Regions from separate parts of the Actinosynnema sp. NPDC002837 genome, predicted to be linked through region 3. Evidence: riboswitches for the same ligand, from Rfam matches in the RefSeq annotation. Region 3 holds a riboswitch; each other region holds the start of a gene.
What was found. Region 3 has a riboswitch for S-adenosylmethionine ahead of ABTZ99_RS09545 (methionine ABC transporter ATP-binding protein). Riboswitches for the same ligand answer to the same signal wherever they lie in the genome.

Region 1 (7,293 bases), on a different contig from region 3:
ACCGGATGGGGTTCCGGGGCGTGGCGATCACCGACTGGGAGGACATCCGGTTCCTGGTGGACCGCTACCACGTGGCGGCGGACTACGAGGAGGCCATCGCGATGGCCGTGAACGCGGGCGTCGACATGGCGATGGAGCCGTCGGACGCGGCCGGGTTCACCGCCGGGCTGCTGGCGGGCGTGCGGAGCGGCGCGATCCCCGGCAAGCGGATCGACCAGGCCGTGCGGCGGATCCTGAAGCTCAAGTTCGAGCTGGGGCTGTTCGAGAAGCCGTTCGTCGACGTGGAGAAGGCCGACGCGATCGTGAACGGCGCGGACCGGGCGCTGGCCCGCCAGGCGGCGGCGGAGAGCGCGGTGCTGCTGCGCAACGACGGCGTGCTGCCCCTGTCGACCGGCGTGGGCAAGCTCGTGGTGACCGGTGACACGGCGGACTCCGCGGCCAGGCAGCTCGGTGGCTGGTCGGTCGGCTGGCAGGGCGTGCCGAACGGGTCGCCGATGCCGCCGACGGTGACCGTGCTGCAGGGCATCAAGGCCGCCGTGCCGTCGGCGAACGTGGTCGGCGCGGCCACGCAGGCCGACGCGGTGGCGCAGGCGGGTGACGCCGACGCGGTGGTCGTCGTGCTCGGTGAGGACCCGGGCGCGGAGGGTGAGGCGGACACCGAGGAGCCCGCGCTGACCGCTGCGCAGCAGGGCCTGGTGGACGCGGTGCGGGCGACCGGCAAGCCGGTGGTCGTCGTGCTGCTGACCGGCCGGCCGCAGGTGCTCGGCACGGTGGCCGACGCCCCGGCGCTGGTCGCGGGCTGGCTGCCCGGCTCCGAGGGCGGCGGCGCGATCGCCGACGTGCTGTTCGGCGCGGTGAACCCCAGCGGCAGGCTGCCGGTGTCGTGGCCGAAGTCGGTCGGCGACCAGCCGTTCTCCTACGACCAGGTGCGCGGCGCGAACACCGCGCCCAGCTCCGGGTACGACCCGGCGTTCGCGTTCGGGCACGGCCTGTCGTACACGACGTTCACCACGTCCGCACCGACGCTGAAGTCGACGGAGGTGCGGCGGGACGGCCAGGTGAAGGTGTCGGTGACCGTGGCCAACACCGGTGGGCGTGACGGCACGCTCGTCGTGCCGGTGTACGTGCACCAGCCCGTGAGCAAGGTGCTCACGCCGCCGCAGCGCCTGGTCGGCTTCACGCGGGTGGCGTTGAAGGCCGGTGAGCAGCGGGCGGTCGAGGTGACGTTCGACGTGCAGCGGCTCGCGGTGACGGCGGGCGACATGGACGCGTCGGGCAAGCCCGAGGTCGCCAGGGGCGGCTACGAGGTCGTGGTCGGCGACGGGAGGGCTCGATTCACGGTGCGGTGAGCTGCCCTGATAACCTTCTCGGTCGTACCCGCGCGGCATTCCGCTGTGGAGGAAGACCGCCCCTTCGCGGGGGCGGAGCCGGTGACAAGCGCGGTGCGACTCCGAGACCGAGGAAAAGGTGGCTTTCGCGTGGCGAACATCAAGTCCCAGATGAAGCGGATCAAGACGAACGAGAAGGCGCGCCTGCGCAACAAGGCCGTCAAGTCGTCCCTCAAGACCGCCATCCGCAAGTTCCGTGAGGCCGCCGAGGCCGGTGACAAGGAGAAGGCCGTCGCGCTGGCGCAGGACGCGTCCCGCAAGCTCGACAAGGCCGTCTCCAAGGGCGTGATCCACGCCAACCAGGCCGCCAACAAGAAGTCGGCGCTGGCGCGGCGCGCCAACCAGATCTGATCTGGTCTTCACGCCAAAGCGCCGCCCACCCCCGCGCGGGGTGGGCGGCGCTTTCGTGTGCGGCCGACCACTGACCACCGCCCCAGCCACCACCGCCCCGACCAGCACCGGCCCTCGGCCAGCCAGCCACCAGGCCACCGGCCGCTCAGCCGCTGACTTCCCGGCCCTCAGCCAGTACCGCCCACCCCGCCGCGAACCACTTGGCCGCCAGCCGTCAGCCACCTGGCCGCCAGGGTCCAGCGCCGGCCACCAACCACCCAGCCGCCCGATCCCCCAGCCTCCGGATCCCCAGCCTCCGGATCCCCGACCGCCCGACCGTGCGATCCCCCAGGCCTCTGTCAGCGGCGGCCGTGGGCGGCGACGATCTTCAGCACGGCGCGTTCCAGGGCGTAGCCCGAGTCGGCGGCGGCGCCCTTGACGTCGGCGTTCAGGTCCGCGACCACCGTCATCGCGGCTGCCAGCCCTCGGTCTTCCCAGCCACGCGACTGGCCTTGGGCCTTCTTCACCTTCCACGGCGGCATGCCGAGCTCGCCCGCCAGCTTGAACGGGTCGCCCCGGCCCACCGCGGACACCCGCGCGATCGTGCGCACCGCGTCGGCCAGGGCATCGGCGACCAAGACGTGCGGCACGCCGAGCTGGATCGCCCACCGCAACGCCTCCAGCGCACCGGCCCGATCACCCATCACGGCCTTCTCCGCGACCGCGAACCCGGTCACCTCGGCCCGCCCGCGGTGGTAGCGGCGGACCGCCTCGGCGTCCACCTTGCCGCCCGTGTCGGCGACGAGCTGCGACGCCGCCGCCGCCAACTCGCGCAGGTCCGACCCCACCGCCTCGATCAGCGCCGCCACGGCCTCCGGGTCGGCCTTGCCGCCGCCCGCCGCGCGGATCTCGTTGCGCACGAACGCTTCCCGGTCCGCCGCCTTGGTGATCTTGGGGCACTCGGTCACCCGGGCGCCTGCCTTGCGCAGCGCCGCGGGCAGGTCCTTGGCCGCCTTGCTGCGCCCGCCGCCACTGTGGACGACCACCACCGTCACCCCGTCCGCCGGGGCCTTGGCGTAGCCGATGACCGCGTCGGCGATCTCCTTGCCGCACTCCTGCGCGGCCTCCAGCGCGACCACCCGTCCCTCGGCGAACAGCGACGGGCTCACCAGTTCCGCCAGCTCAGGCGGGGTGAGATCGGTCACGCGGACGCGGGTCAGGTCGGCCTGCGGATCGGCTTTCCGCGCCGCGGCCAGCGCACCGCGCACCGCGCGCTCGACCAGCAACTCCTCCTCGCCGAGGATCAGGTGCACGGCGTCGGGCATGTCAGCGGGCGCACTCACGGGCGCGATCCTCCCACGGGTGGCAGACGTCCGGATGGTGGACGTCGCTGGCTGAGGGTCGGGATCGTGACGTAAGTTGAAGCCCACAACTGAATACCGCTCATCCAGAGGGGCAGAGGGATCGGCCCGAAGAAGCCCCGGCAACCCGTCGCACAGCGTCCGCTGGCGACCACGGTGCCAATTCCGACCCGCGGTGCGCGGGAAAGATGAGGAGATACCTCGCGATGACTGCTGTCAGTGTGCCCTCGGCCACCACCTCCTTCGACCTCGGTCCCGCCCGCGCGCTGTCGTGTCGCGAATGCGGCCACGAGACGCCGCTCGCCGCCGAATACGCCTGTCTGGAGTGTTTCGGGCCGCTGGAAGTGGCCTACGACTTCGGTCGGATCCGTCGCGAGGACATCGAGGCGGGCCCCCGGTCGATCTGGCGCTACCGCGGCCTGCTCCCCGTGCCGACCACCGTCGAGTCGCACCCCAACACCAACCCCGGCGGCACCCGCCTGATCGAGGCCGACCGCCTCGCCAAGGCCCTCGGCGTGCGCAAGGTGTGGGTGAAGGACGACACCGGCAACCCGACCCACTCGTTCAAGGACCGCGTGGTCGGCGTCGCCCTCGCCGCCGCCCGCGAACTGGGCTTCAAGGTCCTGGCCTGCCCGTCCACCGGCAACCTGGCCAACGCCGTCGCCGCCGCCGCGGCCCGCGCGGGCTGGGAGTCCGTGGTCCTGGTGCCCTCCACGCTGGAGCGGGCGAAGATCCTCATGACCGCCGTCTACGGCGGCAACCTGATCACCGTCGACGGCAACTACGACGACGTGAACCGGCTGGCGCAGGAACTGGCCGCCGAGCACGAGGACTGGGCGTTCGTCAACGTCAACGTCCGCCCCTACTACGCCGAGGGCTCCAAGACGCTCGGGTACGAGGTCGCCGAACAGCTCGGCTGGCGGCTGCCCGACCAGATCGTGGTGCCCATCGCGTCCGGCTCGCAGTTGACGAAGGTCGACAAGTCCTTCCGCGAACTGGGCGACCTCGACCTGGTCGAGCAGACCCCGTACCGCGTGTTCGGCGCGCAGGCCACCGGCTGCTCCCCCGTCTCGGCCGCCTTCAAGGCGGGCCACGACGTGGTCAGCCCGGTCCGCCCGGACACCATCGCCAGGTCGCTGGCGATCGGCGCCCCCGCCGACGGCCCCTACGTGCTGGACGCCGTCCGCCGCACCAACGGCGCGATCGAGGACGTCACCGACGAGGAGGTCGTCGAGGGCATCCGCCTCCTGGCCCGGACCGAAGGCATCTTCGCCGAGACGGCCGGCGGCGTCACCGTCGCCACCGCGAAGAAGCTCATCGAGACCGGCCAGCTGGACCCGGACGGCGAGACCGTGCTCCTGATCACCGGCGACGGCCTCAAGACCCTGGACGCCCTCGGCGACCGCGTCGGCCCCCGCGCCAACGTCCCGCCGTCGGCCGAGGCCGTCCTGAAGGCCCTTCAGGACTGACCCGCATCGCCCGTTCCCGCCTGGGGTCGGACCGCGGTTTCCGGTCCCAGGCGGTACGGCGACGGTCGGTCCGGGCGGTCGGTCCGGGGCGCGGTAGCTACGGCGGCGGTCGGCTCAGTGCCGGGCGGCTTCTCCGCTTCACCGACGCCTTCCCGTCCGCGGTCGTGGTCACAAGGCGATCCTGGAGGAGCGCAGCCACCCGGTCCGGGGGAAGGCGGTCAGCTCCGGCAGGACGTGCGGGCCGACCGGTTCGGTGACCACGCGCCAGGCGGTGAGCATCTGCGGCCAGGGCCGTGTCGCCTTCTCCTGGTTGTAGCGCTCGGCGTGCCACTCCTCCTGCGGTATGGCGAGGTCGGCGTCGAACAGGCCGTCGGCGATCAGCCGGTAGGCGGTGTCCGCCGAGGGGACCTGCGCCAAGCGGATCACGCCGGTGGCCGTTGCCCTGGCGACGATTCCGCGTTCACCGCTGGGCAGCTCCTCGCACACGTAATACGTGAACGCGGGCCGGAGCTCGTCGCTCGGCCAGGGTTGGGCGGTGTAGCCGGGCTGCCACAGCGCCCACGCCAGCGCCCGGTTGCCGCCTTGCGGCGACCAGCCGGAGTGCAGTCGGATCCAGACGTCGTTCCTCATCGTTCTCCCCTTGTCCGTTGTCGGGTTGGCCGCCGCTCCTGCGGGCGACCTGCGGCCCGTCCGGGCCGGCCAGGACGGCGGTGTCGCCGTCCCGGTCCGTGCGCAGCACCAGCGCGCCTCGGCTCGTCAACGCGTCGACCACCACCCCGCTGGGGTGGCCGTAGCGGTTGCCCGCGCCGACGCTCACCAACGCGATCCGCGGCCGGACCGCCGCGAGGAACGCCGGTGACGAGTACCGCGACCCGTGGTGCGGCACCTTGAGCACGTCGGCCCGCAGGTCCACGTGCCCACCGAGCAGGTCCGCCTGCCCGGCCAGCTCGATGTCTCCGGTCAGCAACACCCGCCCGGCCGCGGTGGAGGCCCGCAGCACCAGCGACGCGTCGTTGACCGCCGTGTTCGTGTCCGTCCCGCGCACGGGGTCCGCGCGCGGGCCGAGCACGTCGAGCTCCAGACCCGGCCAGCTCAGCCGCTGCCCGGCGCCCAGCTCGACCAGGCGGACCCCGGCCGTCCGCGCCCGTTCCCTCACCTCCTCCCACGCCCACTCCGGTTCCCGCGACGGCCCCACCGCCACCGCGCCCACAACCCGCTCAGCCAGCACCGCGGCCAACCCGCCGACGTGGTCGGCGTGCAGGTGGCTGAGCACCACCAGCGGTATGCGCCGCACCCCGAGCCGACGCAGGCACGACAGCACCGGCACCGGGTCCGGCCCCGCGTCGACCAGCACCGCCCGATCGCGCTCGGCGGTGGCGAGGACCACCGCGTCGCCCTGACCGACGTCACAGGCCACGACCGACCAGCCGGGCACCGGCCACCCCGGCGCGACCACGTTCAGCGGCACGACCACCACCACCGCGCCGACGACGGCCGCCACGACCAACGTCCGCACCCGGCGCAGCCTGGCGATCGCGTAGCCGAGCACCAGCACCCCGGCCAGCAGCAGCCCGCCGACCCAGCCGCCGGGCCACCCGACCGCCGCGCCGGGCACGGCCGCCGCGTGCCGGCCGACCGTGATCAGCCAGCTCACCGCCGGACCGGCCACCTCGACGACCAGCCGTGCCGTCGGCTCGTGCACCTGCGCCAGCACGGCGGCCAGCACCCCGAGCACGGTGGCCGGGGCCACGACCGGCGCGGCCAGGAGGTTCGCCACCACCGCGACCAGGCTCACCTGGCCGGAGAGCCCGGCGACCAGCGGCGCGGTGGCCAGGTTCGCCGCCACCGGCACCGCCAACGCCTCGGCGAAACCCACCGGGACGCCGCGCTCCTTCATCGCGGCGGCCCACCTCGGCGCGAGCAGCACCAGCGCCGCCGTCGCCACCACCGACAGCCCGAACCCCGGCTCGGTGGCCAACTCCGGGTCGTAGAGCACCAGGACCACCACCGAGGCCGCGAGCGCCGGCAACGCCGACCGCTCCCGACCCAGCACCAGCGCGAGCAACGCCACCGCGCCCATCACGGCGGCCCGCAACACGCTCGGCTCCGGCCCGGCCAGCACCACGAACCCGACCAGCGCCGCCATCGCACCCGCCGCGCAACCACGCGGACCTACCCGCAGCAGCCTCAGCAGCAACAGGACCGCGCCGCAGAGGATCGCCAAGTTCGCACCGCTGACCGCGAGGACGTGGGCGAGACCCGCCGTGCGGAACTCCTCGATCACCCTGGGTGGGAGGCCGGAGGTGTCGCCGACGACGAGCGCGGGCAGCAACCCGGCCGGTTCGGGGTCGAGCGCGGTGCTCGCGTTCCGCAGTCCGGCCCGCAGGTCCTCGGCGACCCGCTGCCACACCGGCGCTTCGGTCACGTCCTGCGGCGGCCCGCGAACCCGCAGCACCGCGACCGTCAGCTCCCCTTCGCGAGGAAGCGCGAGGGTGCCGCGCGCGGTGACCCGTTGGCCGGGCAGGAGGTCCCGCCACCGCGCCGCCGGGGCCAGCACGGCGATCCGGCCGCCGCCGTCGAGCGATCCGCGCACCAGCACCAGGTCGACCCCGCTCGCACGCGAGCCGAAACCACTGGTGCGCAAGCCGTGCGGCCGGTTGTCCAGTTCGAAGTGGACAGTGGTGGGCGTGCCCCGCTCCGCCGCGACCCGCAAGGGATGGTGGGCCGCCCCGTGAACCTGGGCAC
Region 2 (7,293 bases), on a different contig from region 3:
CGACGAACGCCTCCTGGACCGCCGACTCGTGGTCCAGGTGGGGTGACATCACGGCCGCGAAGCGGAACAGCCGGGTGCGCTCCCGGTGGTAGAAGTCGCTGAAGGTGGCCGCGTGGTCGTCGGGATCCTCCGGCGTCACGAACCCTCCCCCCTCCGGTCCCGTACCGGGTAGACGGACGAGACCGGAGGTTGTGGAGGAAATCCGGTCGGGGGCCACCGCTGCGACGGCCGCGGCCGGGCTTCCATTCGATAGCGTATGGGGACATGGCACGGCGGACGCGCGACGACTGGACCGAGGTGGCCCTGCGGGCGCTGGTCGAGGGCGGGGTCGCGGCGGTCGCGGTGGAACCGCTCGCGGCGCGCATCGGGGCGACCAAGGGCAGCGCCTACTGGCACTTCCCCAACCGGGAAGCCCTGCTCAAGGCCACCCTGGAACGCTGGGAGCGCGAGCACACCGAGGCCGTGATCGAGCTCGTCGAGTCGGTGTCGGAGCCGTCGGAGAGGCTGCGGCTGCTGTTCGCCACCGTGCTGGAGGACGTCGAGCACAGCGCGGTCGAGCTGGCCATGCTCGCGGCCAAGGACGACCCGGCGGTGGCGCCGGTGCTCGGCCGCGTCACGGAGCGCCGCATCGGCTACTTGGAGGAGCTGTTCGTCGGTTTGGGCTTTGCCGCCGACGTCGCGCGCCGGCGGGCCGTGCTCGCCTACTCGGTCTACCTGGGGCAGGCCCAGCTGCTGGCGGCCGGCCCGCACCTGGTGCGGGCGCGGCGGGCGTTGGTGGAGGAGACGTTGACCCTGGTGCTGTGCCGTGGCTGACGCCTTCCGGTTCTCGATCAGGGTCAAGCCGGGCGCGAAGCGCGAGGCCGTCGGCGGCCGGTGGGGTGACGGCGCGCTGGTCGTCGCGGTCGCCGCGCCCGCCGTGGAGGGCAAGGCGAACGAGGCCGTCCGCAAGGCGCTGGCCAAGGCGTTCGGCGTGCGCAGGCAGGACGTCGAGGTGGTCGCGGGCGAGCGCGGCCGGGACAAGGTCGTGCGGGTCGACCCCGCCCCGGCCGGCGCCGCCGAGCTGCTGGCGCGGCTGCTGGACGGCTAGGCCGCCAGCGTCCACAGGGTGTGCGCGATGGCGTCGGTGTGGCGGTCGAGCGCGGTCGCGTTCACGTTCGACGAGGTGTCGCACGAGCGGTGGTAGCAGCGGTCGAACGCGACACCGGCCGAACCGCCCCACTTCTGCGCCTGGGCGGAGGTCTTGATGCCCTCGGCGCCGGTGAACGTGCCGCCGACCGGGATGCCCGCCCGCGCGAACGCGGCGTGGTCGGACCGCCCGCCCACGCTGGTCAGCTCGGTCGGCACGCCGATCGAGCCGAAGTAGCCCTGGAGCGTCTGCTGGAGCCGCAGGGAGCCCGACGGCTGGCCGGACGCGCTGTAGACGAAGTAGCCCGGGTTCGGCGAGCCGATCATGTCGAAGTTGAGGTAGGCGTCGATCCGGGAGCGGTCCGTTGTGGACAGCGAGTTCACGTAGTACGTCGAGCCGACCAGGCCCAGCTCCTCCGCGCCCCACCAGGCGAAGCGCAGGTGCTTGGTCGGCTGGAAGCCGGTGGACCGCACGGCCAGCGCGACCTCCAGCAGCCCGGCCGAGCCGGTGCCGTTGTCGTTGATGCCCGGGCCCGCCGACACGCTGTCGAGGTGGCCGCCGAGCATGACCACGTTGTTCAGGTCGCCGCCCGGCCAGTCGGCGATCAGGTTGTAGCCGGTGGCGCCGTTGCTGGTGAACGACTGCATCCTGGTGGTGAACCCGGCGGCGTCCAACTTGGACTTCACCCAGTTCACCGAGGCCAGGTAGCCCGGACGGCCGTGCGCCCGGTTGCCGCCGTTCGAGGTGGCGATGCTCTGGAGCTGGGCCAGGTCGGCCTGCACGGCGGAGACCGGGATGTTCGGCCCGGCCAGGGCGGAGGGCGGCGCGGCGGTGGCCGGGCCGGTGCCCGAGCCGAGGAGCGCGCCGGTGGTGACCAGCGCGATGGAGATCGTTCGCAGCTTCACGGTGACTCCAGCAGGGAGGTGCGGGGACGTGGAGGTGACCGGGGGCGGCGGACCCTGTCGTCAACATGCACGGTTTCGCATGGTTCCCGCTAGCGACGTTCGGCTGGTGACGCTGCGTGCGGTGCCGGATTCGTCCATTTCGGTATCACCGGGGAGAATGACCCCGTCGGGTGACGCAGCGGCGGCGTGGAGGTCGAGTGGGCGATGTGACGGGCTACTTGGGCATAGCCGCCGCGGTCCTGCTGCTCTCGGTCATCGCGGTCAGGGTGTCGATCCGGCTCGGTCTGCCGTCCCTCCTGCTCTACCTCGGCATCGGGGTGCTGCTCGGCGAAGCCGTGGTGGGCATCCAGTTCGAGGACGCCGACCTGACCCGCTCGCTCGGCACGGTGGCGCTCGTGCTGATCCTCACCGAGGGTGGTCTCACCACCCGGTGGAGCGCGGTGAAGCCCGCGCTCGGCCTCGGCATCGCGCTGTCGACGGTCGCCGTCGGCGTGAGCATCGCGGTCACCGGGTTCGCGCTGCACTTCCTGCTGGACATGGACTGGCGCACGGCGCTGCTGTGGGGCGCCGTGCTGTCGTCCACCGACGCGGCGGCCGTGTTCAGCGTGTTGCGCGGGGTGGGCGTCGGCAAGCGGCTCATCGGCTCGCTGGAACTGGAGTCCGGCATCAACGACGCGCCGGTCTACATCGCCGTCGTGCTGCTCGCCGCGCCGGACCCGATCACGTGGACCGCGCCGCTGCTGATGGGCTACGAGCTGATCGCGGGCGGGGTGATCGGGATCGTGCTCGGCTGGCTCGGCGGCGTCGGCCTGCGCCGGGCCGCGCTGCCCGCCACCGGCCTGTACCCGCTGGCCACGGTCGCGGTGTGCCTGCTCGCCTACACCGTCGGCGACCTCGCGCACGCGTCCGGCTTCCTGGCCGTCTACATCGCCGCCCTCGTGCTCGGCAACGCCCGCCTGCCGCACCGGGCGGACACCCTGTCGTTCGCCGAAGGGCTGGGCTGGATCGCGCAGATCGGCCTGTTCGTGCTGCTCGGCCTGTACGCGTCGCCGGGACGGCTGCTCGACGCGCTGGTGCCCGCGCTGGTGGCGGGCGCGGTGCTGGTGCTGCTGGCCCGGCCGCTGTCGGTGGCGTTCGCGGCGCTGCCGTTCCGGGTGCCGTGGCGGGAGCAGGTGTTCATCTCGTGGTCCGGGCTGCGCGGGGCCGTGCCGATCGTGTTCGCCCTGATCCCGCTGATCCAGGGCGTGCGCGGGGCGCAGCAGCTGGTGGACGCGGTGTTCGTGCTGGTCGTGGTGCTGACCGTGGTGCAGGGCACGAGCCTGCCGTGGCTGGCCAAGTGGCTGGGGCTGGTCAAGTCCGGCGAGGCGCACGAGGTGCAGGTCGACTCGTCGGCGCTGGACGACCTGGGCGCGGAGCTGCTCCAGGTCCGCATCCAGCCCGGCTCCAAGCTGCACGGCGTGTACCTGTCCGAGCTGCGGCTGCCGCCGGGCTCGTCGGTGAGCCTCGTGGTGCGGGACGCGAACGGCTTCACGCCGCAGCCGACGACCCGCTTGCAGGAGCACGACCAGCTGCTGGTGGTGTGCACCGAGGCCATGCGCACGGCGACCGAGCGCCGCATCCGCGCCGTGGACCGGGCGGGTCGGTTCGCGCGCTGGAAGGGCGACGTCGGTCTGCCGTGACGTGCCCGGGACGGCTCGTGACGTCCCGCGCCGGCCCCGTCGTGACGCCCCAGGATCGCGACGCCGGCCCCGCCGTGGCGCTCCCAGGATGTGAACGCCCCTCGACGGGGACGCGCGGGCTGGGTTAGCTTCGGGGCGAAGGTCATGAGTGCCAGCGCTAAGCCCAGGCTTGCTGGCCGGCAACCCTCCTACCGCGGTGGGGTGCCCCTGGTGAGGACCTGGCCTGGCGCGCAGGGCGCCCGGCAAGCGCGGGCTCCCTCTCCGGTGGGGTGTCCCCGGACCCCCGGAGGGCGTCATGACGATCGCAGTTCCCCTCACCACCACCGTCGCGGCTCTGCCCCGTGTGGTCGGCGCGTCGCTGCGCGTGCCGCTGGTCACCGGTGAGCGCGTCGAGTACGCCAACCTCGACCACGCGGCCAGCGCGCCGTGCCTGGAGCAGGTCCGCGACGCCGTGGACGAGGTGCTGCCCTGGTACGCCAGCGTGCACCGGGGCGCGGGCTTCGCCTCGCAGGTCAGCACCAAGGTCTACGAGCAGGCCCGCTCGTCGGTCCGGCGGTTCCTCAACGCCCGCGACAGCGACGCCGTGGTGTTCGCCCGCAACACCACCGACGCGCTGAACCTGCTGGCCAGGAGCCTGCCGAAGCACACCGCCGTGATCCTCTTCGACACCGAGCACCACGCCGCGCTGCTGCCGTGGCGCGGCCCGAACGTGCGTCGCCTGCGCACGCCGGCCTCGCCCGCCCAGGCGGTGCTGGAGCTGGACCGGGCGCTGCGCGCGGCGCCGGTCGGCCCGCGGCTGGTCGTGGTGACCGGCGCGTCCAACGTGACCGGCGAGATCTGGCCGGTGGCCGAGCTGGCCCGGGTGGCCCGCCGGCACGGCGCCCGGATCGCCCTGGACGCCGCCCAGCTCGCGCCGCACCGGCCGGTGGACGTGCGTGCGCTGGACGTCGACTACACCGTGCTCTCGGGGCACAAGATCTACGCCCCGTTCGGCGCGGGCGTGCTGGTCGGCCGGTCCGACTGGTTGCAGGCCGCCGAGCCGTACCTGGTGGGCGGTGGTGCGACGGCCCGCGTCACCGACCACGGCGACCGGCTGGGCGTGGCCTGGTCGGCGGTGCCCGAGCGGCACGAGGCGGGCACGCCGAACGTGGTGGGCGTGCACGCGCTGGCCGTGGCGTGCGACGTGCTGGGCAGGCACTGGGAGCAGACCACCGAGCACGAGCGCGTGCTGCTGGCGCGGCTGCGCGAGGGCCTGAAGACCGTGCCCGGCGTGCACGAGCTGACGCTGTTCGGCTCGGACCAGGACCGGGTGGGTGTGGTGAGCTTCACCGTCGGTGGCCAGGACGCCGGTTACCTGGCCGCCGCGCTGTCCGCCGAGCACGGCATCGGCGTGCGTGACGGCGCGTTCTGCGCGCACGTGGCCGTGCACCGGCTCGCCCACGGCGAACGCGCGCTGCGCGCGTCGATCGGGCTGGGCACCACCGAGGAGCACGTGGACCGGTTCGTGGCCGCGTTGCGCGCGCTCGTGGTCGAGGGCTCGCGGTGGGAGTACGAGGTCCGGGAGGGTCGTTGGGCGCCGCTGGACGACCAGCGCGCGCTCCCGCCGTTCCTGCGCTGACTCCGATGCTGGACAATGGCCCGGTGAGCACCGATCCCAACACCGAGCCGGACACGCCGGACCAGCCGGACGCACCGCTGCCGAAGCGACGGGTCCTGCTGCTGGCCGTCATCGCGCCGCTGGTGTTGGCGCTCGACCTGGTCAGCAAGATCATCGCGGTGGACAAGCTGGAGGGGCGCGAGCCGATCGAGCTGTTCGGCGGCCTGCTCTACCTGCCGCTGATCCGCAACACCGGCGCCGCGTTCGGCCTGGCCGAGGGCTGGACGGTGATCCTCGCCCTGATCGCCTCCGGCGTGGTCGTGTTCATCCTGTGGATCGCGCGCCGGCTGCGGTCGGTCGGCTGGGCCATCGGCCTCGGCCTGGTCCTGGGCGGCGCGATGGGCAACCTGGTCGACCGGATCTTCCGCGGCCCCGGCCCGCTGCGCGGCGGCGTGGTCGACTTCATCTCGGTGCTCGACCCGTGGGGCAACTTCTTCCCCGTGTTCAACCTGGCGGACTCCGCCATCTGCGTGGGCGGCGGCGTGATCGTGCTGATGGCGTTGCTCCAGCGCGACTACGACGGCACCCGCGTGGAGAAGAAGTCCAGCGAGAAGAAGGCGGGCGCATGAGCGAGCTTGCGAGCGAGTCATTCAACGCAGCCGGCCCCGCTCTTGCCACGCCGAGCGTCAGCGAGGTGTGCGCATGAGCGGCGACTACCGGTCCCTTCCGGTGCCGGACGGCTTGGACGGGATGAGGGTCGACGCCGGTCTGGCCAAGCTCCTCGGCCTGTCGCGGACCGTGGTGGCGGCGTTGACCGAATCGGGTGACGTCGTGCTCGACGGGCAGCCCGCCGGCAAGTCGGACCGCCTGGTCGCGGGCTCCGTGCTGGAGATCACCCTCCCCGAGCCGGAACGCCCGGTGCAGGTGCAGGCCGTGCCCGTGGAGGGCCTGGTGGTCCTGCACGAGGACGACGACGTGATCGTGGTCGACAAGCCGGTCGGCGTGGCCGTGCACCCCAGCCCCGGCTGGACCGGTCCGACCGTGGTCGGCGGCCTGGCCGCGGCGGGCGTCCGGATCGCCACGTCGGGCGCCGCCGAGCGCCAGGGCGTCGTGCACCGGCTGGACGTCGGCACGACCGGCGTCATGGTGGTGGCCAAGAGCGAGCACGCGTACTCGGCGTTGAAGCACGCGTTCAAGGAGCGCACGGTCGACAAGCTCTACCACGCGCTCGTGCAGGGCCACCCGGACCCGATCAAGGGCACCATCGACGCGCCGATCGACCGGCACCCCAAGCACGACTACAAGTTCGCCGTGATGGCGAACGGCAAGCCGAGCATCACGCACTACGAGGTGGTGGAGGCGTTCCGCGCCGCGTCGCTGCTCGACGTGCACCTGGAAACCGGTCGCACGCACCAGATCCGGGTGCACTTCTCCGCGTTGCGGCACCCGTGCGTCGGCGACATCACCTACGGCGCGGACCCGGTGCTGGCCAAGCGCCTCGGCGTCACCAGGCAGTGGCTGCACGCCCGCACGCTCGGCTTCCACCACCCGGCCGACAACCAGTGGGTGTCGTTCACCAGCGAGTACCCCGACGACCTCGCCGCCGCCCTGGAATTCCTGCGCGCAGAGGGATATTGAGCCGTCCGGGGCGAAACACTTGCGCCCAGCGCGTGACCTCGGACATATCGCTTTCCCCGGATCGTTTGGCTTGCGAAGCTTTTGCCAGACGAGCACTGGGGGTTGGCGATGGACAACAGGTCCCGACTGGTGGTGCTGCTGGGCACCCTGTGCCTGCTCGGCCCGCTCTCGATCGACACCTACCTGCCCGCGTTCCCGGGCATCGCGGCGGAGTTCGGCTCGACCGAGTCGCAGATCCAGCTGTCGCTGACCACGTTCATCATCGGTCTGTCGGTCGGGCAGCTGCTCGTGGGCCCGCTGTCGGACTCGTGGGGCAGGCGGCGTCCGCTGCTGGTCGGGATCGGCAGC
Region 3 (7,293 bases):
CGCCGTTCAGGGTGGTCCTGAGCGTTGAACTCGGGGGTCCTGGAGTTTCAGGACTCGCGGGTCAGGCTTCGGCGGACTCGGCGGCGGACAGCCACTGGGCTTCGACGTCCTCCGCCTCGGCCAGGACGGCCTTCAGCTCGGCGTCCAGGGCCAGCAGGCGTTCGGGGTCGGTGGCCGCCTCGGCCAGCGCCGCGTGCAGCTGGGTCTCCTTCTTCTGCAACGCCTCCAGCCGCCGTTCCAGGCGGGACAGCTCCTTGCGCGCCGCGCGCTGGTCCGCCGCCGACGACGGCGCGGACGCGGGCTTCGCGCTCGGCACGACGGCGGCTTCCTTCTGCTTGTCCCGCCGCCGCAGGTACTCCTCGATCCCGCCCGGCAGGTCGGTCAGCCCGCCGTCGCCGAACAGCGCCACCACCTGGTCGCACACCCGTTCCACCAGGTAGCGGTCGTGCGAGATCACCACCAGCGTGCCCGGCCACGAGTCCAGCAGGTCCTCGAGCTGCTGCAGCGTGTCGATGTCCAGGTCGTTGGTCGGCTCGTCGAGCAGCAGCACGTTCGGCTCGGCCATCAGCAGCCGGCACAGCTGCAACCGCCGCCGCTCACCGCCGGACAGGTCGCCCACCGGCGTCCACTGCTTCTGCGACGAGAACCCGAACCGCTCCGCCAGCTGCGACGCCGACATCTCCTGCTTGCCCAGCACGACCCGCCGCGCGACCTCCTCCACGGCCTCCAGCACCCGCATCGACCCGTCCAGGTCGTGCAGCTCCTGGCTGAGGTGCGCGAGCTTCACCGTCTGCCCCTGGACGCGCTTGCCGCCCTCCAGCTCGCGCTCACCGGCCAACGCCCGCAGCAACGTCGTCTTGCCCGACCCGTTCACCCCGACGATCCCGACCCGGTCGCCCGGCCCGATCCGCCACGTCAGGTCGCGCACCAGCACCCGGTCGGGCACGGTCAGCGTCGCGTCCTCCAGCTCCAGCACGGTGCGCCCGAGCCGCCGCTTGGCGAACGCGAGCAGCTCCACCGAGTCGCGCGGCGGCGGCACGTCGGAGATCAACGCCTCGGCGGCGTCGATGCGGTAGCGGGGCTTGGACGTGCGGGCGGGCGCGCCGCGGCGCAGCCACGCCAGCTCCTTGCGGGCCAGGTTGCGGCGCTTCTCCTCGATCGTGTCGGCCAGTCGGGCGCGTTCGGCGCGGGCGAAGATCCAGTCCGCGTAGCCGCCCTCGTACTGCTCGACCTTCCCGTTCACGACCTCCCACGTGCGGCTGCACACCGTGTCCAGGAACCACCGGTCGTGGGTCACCACGACGAGTGCCGTGCGCCGGGCCAGCAGGTGCTCCGCCAGCCACCGCACGCCCTCGACGTCGAGGTGGTTGGTCGGCTCGTCCAGCACGACCAGGTCGAGGTCCTGCACGAGGGCCGCCGCCAGCGCCACCCGCCGCCGCTCGCCACCGGACATCGTGGCGACCGGCGAGTCCAGCCCGAACCCGGTGATGCCGATCCCGTCGAGGATCGACCGCACGCGCGCGTCGGAGGCCCACTCGTGCTCGGAGTCGAACCCGAGCGGGTCGATCACGGCGTTGCGCACCGTCGACCCCTCGGGCAGCTCGGTGCGCTGCGTGACCACCGCCATCCGCAGCCCGCGGTTCTGGCTGACCCGTCCCTCGTCCGGCGGGGCGAGCCCGGCCAGCACCTCCAGCAGCGTCGTCTTGCCGCCGCCGTTGAGGCCGACGACCCCGATGCGGTCGCCTTCGCCGACGCCGAGGGACACGCCGTCGAGCAACGGACGCACGCCGAACGACTTGGAGACGTTCTCCAAGTTGACCAAGTTGGCCATGTACCAGCACCTTCATCGAGAACGGGGTGACAACGCAGTACGCCAGCCTAGCTATCGCGCCGGTGACGACGGCCCGCCCCGGCTCGACGCACCGGCCACGACCGAACCAGGGAGTCCGATGTCACAGCTCAGCAGGGTCGTCGGCGCGTTCGCCGTCCTGTCAGCCGCAGGATGCGGCACCGCGGCCACTCCACCTGCGACGACCACCACCACGACCTCGACCTCCACCGCGGTGACCGAGCCACCTCCGACCGTGACGCAGGCCGCGAGGATGTGCACGGTGCCGGACGTGGTCGGCATGGTCCACCAGACCGCCCAGGACACCATGCAGTCCGCCGGCCTGTACCGGCTGCGCGAGCAGGACGCGACCGGTCAGGGGCGCCTGCTGGTGGTGGACCGCAACTGGACCACCACCGCGCAGAGCGTCGCCGCCGGTCAGGTGGTCGACTGCGACACCGAGGTCACGCTGTCGGCGAAGAAGGCGGGCGAGTAGGTCACGCGTGCACTTCGGGCGGGATCGGCCGGGGCGCTTCCTCGGTGCCGATGACGCGCGCGCCGTGCACCGGCCCTTGCGCCACGCGCACCGTCCGGCAGACCCCCGCGCCCGCCAGCTCGGCCGCCACCCGCACCGCCGAGTCGCCGTCCGTGCAGAGGAACGCGCAGGTCGGGCCCGAGCCGGACACCATGCCGGCCAACGCGCCCGCGTTCACGCCCGCGCGCAGCGTGCGGCGCAGGTTGGGGCGCAGCGACACGGCGGCGGCCTGCAGGTCGTTGCCGAGCAGGAGCGCGAGCTGGCGCGGGTCGCCGGAGGACAGGCCTTCGAGCACGGCTTCCGCCTCGCCTACGCGGGGCGGGTCGCCGTCCGCGCGCAGCCGGTCCAGCTCGTCGAACACCTCGGGCGTGGACAGGCCCCGCCGGTCGAACGCCAGCACCCAGTGGAACGTGTGGCGGGACAGCACGGGCACGATCCGGTCGCCGCGGTCCGTGCCGAGGGCCGTGCCGCCGTAGATGGCGAACGGGACGTCCGCGCCGATCTTGCCCGCGAGGCCGGCCAGCTCGTCCCGGCTGATCTCCAGCCGCCACAGCGAGGCCAGCCCGACGAGCGTCGCCGCCGCGTCCGCGCTGCCGCCCGCCATGCCGCCGGCGACCGGGATGGACTTGCGGATGACGACGCGGACCTTCGGGTCGTCGGGGTCGCGGCCGACGTGCTCGGCCAGCACCCGCACCGCCCGCCACGCCAGGTTGGACGCGCCGGTGGGCACCGAGTCGGCGCCTTCGCCGTGCACCTCGACACCGGGTTCCTCGGCGATGGCGACGGTCACCTCGTCGGTCAGCGACAAGGCCTGGAAGATCGTCACCAGGTCGTGGTAGCCGTCCTCGCGGGAGTCGCCTACGGCCAGGTGCAGGTTGACCTTGGCCGGGACGCGGACGGTGACCGGGGGTGGGACGACAGCGAGCACGCCATGAAGCGTACGGGCGTTTCCGGGTTGCCCGCTCCTACCAACCTCTGACCTGCGACGGAACACTCGCCTCCCGCTCACGCACCGCGTGCCCACCAACTCCCCCTCACGCAGCCGCACGCCCACCCAACCGTCACGCACTCCCGCTCACACACCCGCTTGCCTACGCAAAGGAAGGGCTTCGTGTCATCCCGCCGACCTGGCGCAGCCCTACCGCACGTGTCAAGGGGGGCACCGTCCAGCGATACCCACGGCCTGAACCGATGCCGCCCCCCTTGACACGTGTGGTAGCCCTTCGGGAGGTCGGTGGGATGACACGAAACCCGGACCAACAACGGACCCGGCACAAAACCACCCACCGCCGTCATCCTGCTGATCTGCCCGTCCGGCGAGGACGCTCTTTTCGTCCTCCAGGACTCTCCGCCCGTCCGGCGAGGACGCTCTCCCGCCCTTCAGGACCCTCGGGTCATACAGCAGGACCCTCCGACGTCACACCGCGAGGACCGAGCCCGAGAACGTCTCCTTGATGTAGTCCTTGACCTGCTGCGACTGGAGCAGGGCGAGCAGGTCCTTCACGCGCGGGTCGTCCTTGAGGTCGGTTCGGGTGACCAGGCCGTTCGCGTTGGGGTTGCCCTCGGCCTTCTCCAGCGCCAGCGCGTCGGACGCGGGGTTCAGGCCGGCGTCGATGGCGTAGTTGCCGTTCACCACGGACGCGTCGGTGTCGTCCAGCGAACGCGGCAGCTGCGCGGCCTCCAGCTCGACGAACTCCAGCCCGCGCGGGTTCTCCGCGACGTCCCGGACGGTCGCCGTCTTCTCCGCGCCCGGCGTGATCTTGATCAGCCCGTTGTCCTGCAGCAGCTTCAGGCCGCGCGCCTCGTTGGTCGCGTCGTTCGCCACGGCCACGCGGGCGCCGGACGGCAGGTCGGCCAGCGACTTGTGCTTCTTCGAGTACACGCCGAGCGGCTCCAGGTGGACCGGCCCGATCCACTCGAGCGGCGCGCCGCTCTCCGCCTTGAACGTGTCCAGGTACGGCACGGTCTGGAAGTAGTTCGCGTCCAGCGACCCGTCCACCAGCGCCGTGTTCGGCTGCACGTAGTCGGTGAACTCGACGACCTCGATCTTCAGGCCCTTCGACGCGGCGAGGTTGTCCGCCACGTACCGCAGGACCTGGGCGTGCGGGACCGGGCTCACGCCGACCTTGAGCGGCGCGTTCGGGTCGGACGCGGCGCCGGTGTCGCCACTACCGCAGCCCACCGCGGTCAGCAGCACGGCCAGCAGGGCAGCACGAATACGCATTTCATTCCTTAGGTGAGGAGAAAAACGATCAGACGGACGCGGTGCGGCGGCGGTCGACGCCGCGGGCCACGCGGTTGGTGGTGAACTGGATCGCGGTGGCGATGACCGCCAGCACGACGACCGTGCTCCACAGGTAGCGGTCGTTGAACCGCTGGTAGCCCATGCGCACGGCGAGGTCGCCGAGCCCGCCGCCGCCGACCACGCCGGCCATCGCCGAGTAGCCCAGCAGCGCGATCGCGGTCACGCCGATGGCGTTGACCAGTGCGGGCAACGACTCGCGGAGCAGCACGCTGCGCACGATCCGCACCGTGGACGACCCGGTGGTGACGGCGGCCTCGACCACCGACACGTGCACCTCGGCCAGCACGTTCTGCACCAGCCTGCCGACGAACGGGATCGCGCCCACGGCGAGCGGCACGATGGCCGCCGTCGGTCCGATGGTGCTGCCGAGCAGCAGCCTGGTCAGCGAGGTGAGCACCACCAGCAGGACCAGGAACGGCATGGAGCGGCCCAGGTCCACGACGAACCCGAGCACCTTGTGCAGCACCGGCCGGGGCCTCAGCCCACCGGGTGCGGTGAGCTGAAGCCAGATGCCGACAGGTGCTCCGAGCAGAACGGCGATCAGGGTGGAGACGACCACCATGTACAACGTCTCGCCGGTGGCGACCAGCAGGTCGTCGAACACGATGGACCAGGGTGTTGCGGACCTCACGCAGCTACTCCCTGAGGACCCGACAGGGTCCGGCGCACCGAGCCGCCCGCTTCCGAGATCCACTCCAGCGCCGAGTCGGCGCGCTCGCCCTTCAGGCCGACCCGGAACCGGGCCACCGGGGTCTCGCCGAGCCTGGTCAGGCCGCCGCCGAGCAGGTTGAGCTCCACGCCGAACCGGCCGGTGGCCTCGGGCAGCAGCGCGCCCACGGCGGCGAAGCCGATCAGCACGACGTCCGCGACCCGGTCGAACGCGGACTCCGCCGCCGGGTTCTGGTCCACGGCGGGCAGCAGCGACGCGGCCGTGCGGCTCGCGGCGTCCGACACCAGGTCGAGCACCTTGCCGTGCTCCACCACGCGGCCGTCCTCCAGCACCGCGACGTCGTCGCAGATCTTCCGGACCACGCCCATGTCGTGCGTGACCACGAGGACCGTCACGCCGAGCTCGGCGCGCGCCCGGTCCAGCACGGCGAGCACCGAGCCGGTGGTCTCGGGGTCCAGCGCGGACGTCGGCTCGTCGGCCAGCAGCACGGACGGCGACGCGGCGAGCGCCCGCGCGACCGCGATCCGCTGGCGCTGGCCGCCGGAGAGCTGGTCGGGGTAGGAGCCCGCCTTGTCGGTCAGCCCCACCAGGTCCAGCAGCTCGGCGACGCGGGTGCGGCGCTGCGGCCCGGCCACGCCCGCGGCTTCCAGCGGCAGCGCGACGTTGCCCGCGGCGGTGCGCTGGCGCAGCAGGGAATCCCCTTGCGGCACCACGCCGATCTGCCGGCGGGCGGCGCGCAGCGCGGTGCCGTCGAGCGAGACGAGGTCGGTGCCGTCGACGCGGATCGCGCCGCTGTCGGGCCGCTCCAGGAGCGCGACGCACCGGGCCAGGGTGGACTTGCCCGCCCCGCTGGGGCCGACGACGCCGAGCACGGTGCCCGCGGCGACGTCCAGGTTCACGCCGTCCAGCGCGCGAACCTGCCCGGTACTCCCGGGGAAGGTCTTGGTGAGGTTCTCGACAGTGATCACGTTTTCGCTCCACGACGGCATGCGGCAGCGCACGCCCGGGGCGTGCGTGACCGACGGCTCAGCTCGGAAAGGTGTCCTGGGTGAAGGACGCGGGGATTCGAGGCGCCTGCGGCTGCTCAGCGGCTGCGACAGGCGGACGACGTGCGGCGACCGTGGTCGACCACCCGCCGGCGGGTGAGCATTCGCATCCTGGGCACGTGATTCCTCCATCGTTCCTGGCGGAAGCACCTGCCCCCGTGGAGGGGTGGTTGCTGCGGCGTCGTGGAGCCAGGTCTCTCGGCCGCTCGGGATGGCACCACGAGTAGACCCGACCGGGCCCGGCTGACGCAAGTCCGAACCAGGATCGTCCGGCAAATCACACTTTCGGCCGAAAGATCAACGACTAGCGGGCGGACGCGGCCTCGGCTATCCGGATGAAGTCGCCGACGGCCAGTTGTTCGCCGCGCGCCGAGGGGTCCACGCCCGCCTCGACGAGCAGCCGCTGCGCCTCGGCGGCCGAGCCTGCCCAGCCCGACAGCGCGCCGCGCAGCATCTTGCGGCGTTGCGCGAAGGCCGCGTCCACCAAGGCGAACAGCCGCTTCTGGTCCACAGTGGACAGCTGCTCGTGCCGGTCGAACGCGACCAGCGCCGAGTCCACGTTCGGCACGGGCCAGAACACCGAGCGCGGCACGGGACCGGCCCGGCGGGCGTCCGCGTACCAGGCGAGCTTCACGCTGGGCACGCCGTAGACCTTGCTGCCGGGACCGGCGGCCATCCGGTCGGCCACCTCCGACTGCACCATCACCAGGCCCGTGCGCAACGACGGCAGCACGGCCAGCAGGTGCAGCACCACGGGCACGGCCACGTTGTACGGCAGGTTCGCCACCAGGGCGGTCGGCGCGACCGGGAGCTGCTCCGGGGTGACGCGCATCGCGTCGGCGTGCACGACGGACAGCCGGTCGGCCAGCTCAGCGGCCCGCTCCGCCACCGTGACCGGCAGGCGGTCGG

Region 1: it holds a riboswitch for S-adenosylmethionine, as region 3 does, so the genes downstream of both, thrC (threonine synthase) here and ABTZ99_RS09545 (methionine ABC transporter ATP-binding protein) in region 3, are expected to answer to the same signal.
Region 2: it holds a riboswitch for S-adenosylmethionine, as region 3 does, so the genes downstream of both, ABTZ99_RS01775 (aminotransferase class V-fold PLP-dependent enzyme) here and ABTZ99_RS09545 (methionine ABC transporter ATP-binding protein) in region 3, are expected to answer to the same signal.

What each region holds. Positions count from the first base shown of each region.
Region 1 covers NZ_JBEOVG010000013.1:90,820-98,112, reverse strand. Annotated here, with positions in the region: gene ABTZ99_RS12575 (glycoside hydrolase family 3 N-terminal domain-containing protein) at 1-1,349, shown strand, start outside; gene rpsT (30S ribosomal protein S20) at 1,479-1,739, shown strand; gene holA (DNA polymerase III subunit delta) at 2,078-3,061, opposite strand; SAM riboswitch class I at 3,159-3,274, shown strand; gene thrC (threonine synthase) at 3,286-4,548, shown strand; gene ABTZ99_RS12555 (hypothetical protein) at 4,717-4,974, opposite strand; gene ABTZ99_RS12550 (DNA internalization-related competence protein ComEC/Rec2) at 5,009-7,293, opposite strand, start outside.
Region 2 covers NZ_JBEOVG010000002.1:66,746-74,038, forward strand. Annotated here, with positions in the region: gene ABTZ99_RS01750 (RNA polymerase sigma factor) at 1-139, opposite strand, end outside; gene ABTZ99_RS01755 (TetR/AcrR family transcriptional regulator) at 265-813, shown strand; gene ABTZ99_RS01760 (DUF167 domain-containing protein) at 806-1,087, shown strand; gene ABTZ99_RS01765 (M28 family metallopeptidase) at 1,084-2,031, opposite strand; gene ABTZ99_RS01770 (potassium/proton antiporter) at 2,229-3,710, shown strand; SAM riboswitch class IV at 3,851-3,965, shown strand; gene ABTZ99_RS01775 (aminotransferase class V-fold PLP-dependent enzyme) at 4,006-5,328, shown strand; gene lspA (signal peptidase II) at 5,352-5,936, shown strand; gene ABTZ99_RS01785 (RluA family pseudouridine synthase) at 6,010-6,945, shown strand; gene ABTZ99_RS01790 (multidrug effflux MFS transporter) at 7,054-7,293, shown strand, end outside.
Region 3 covers NZ_JBEOVG010000009.1:108,577-115,869, reverse strand. Annotated here, with positions in the region: gene ABTZ99_RS09570 (ABC-F family ATP-binding cassette domain-containing protein) at 62-1,831, opposite strand; gene ABTZ99_RS09565 (PASTA domain-containing protein) at 1,950-2,324, shown strand; gene ABTZ99_RS09560 (4-(cytidine 5'-diphospho)-2-C-methyl-D-erythritol kinase) at 2,326-3,291, opposite strand; gene ABTZ99_RS09555 (MetQ/NlpA family ABC transporter substrate-binding protein) at 3,781-4,587, opposite strand; gene ABTZ99_RS09550 (methionine ABC transporter permease) at 4,616-5,299, opposite strand; gene ABTZ99_RS09545 (methionine ABC transporter ATP-binding protein) at 5,296-6,306, opposite strand; SAM riboswitch class I at 6,510-6,602, opposite strand; gene rsmA (16S rRNA (adenine(1518)-N(6)/adenine(1519)-N(6))-dimethyltransferase RsmA) at 6,689-7,293, opposite strand, start outside.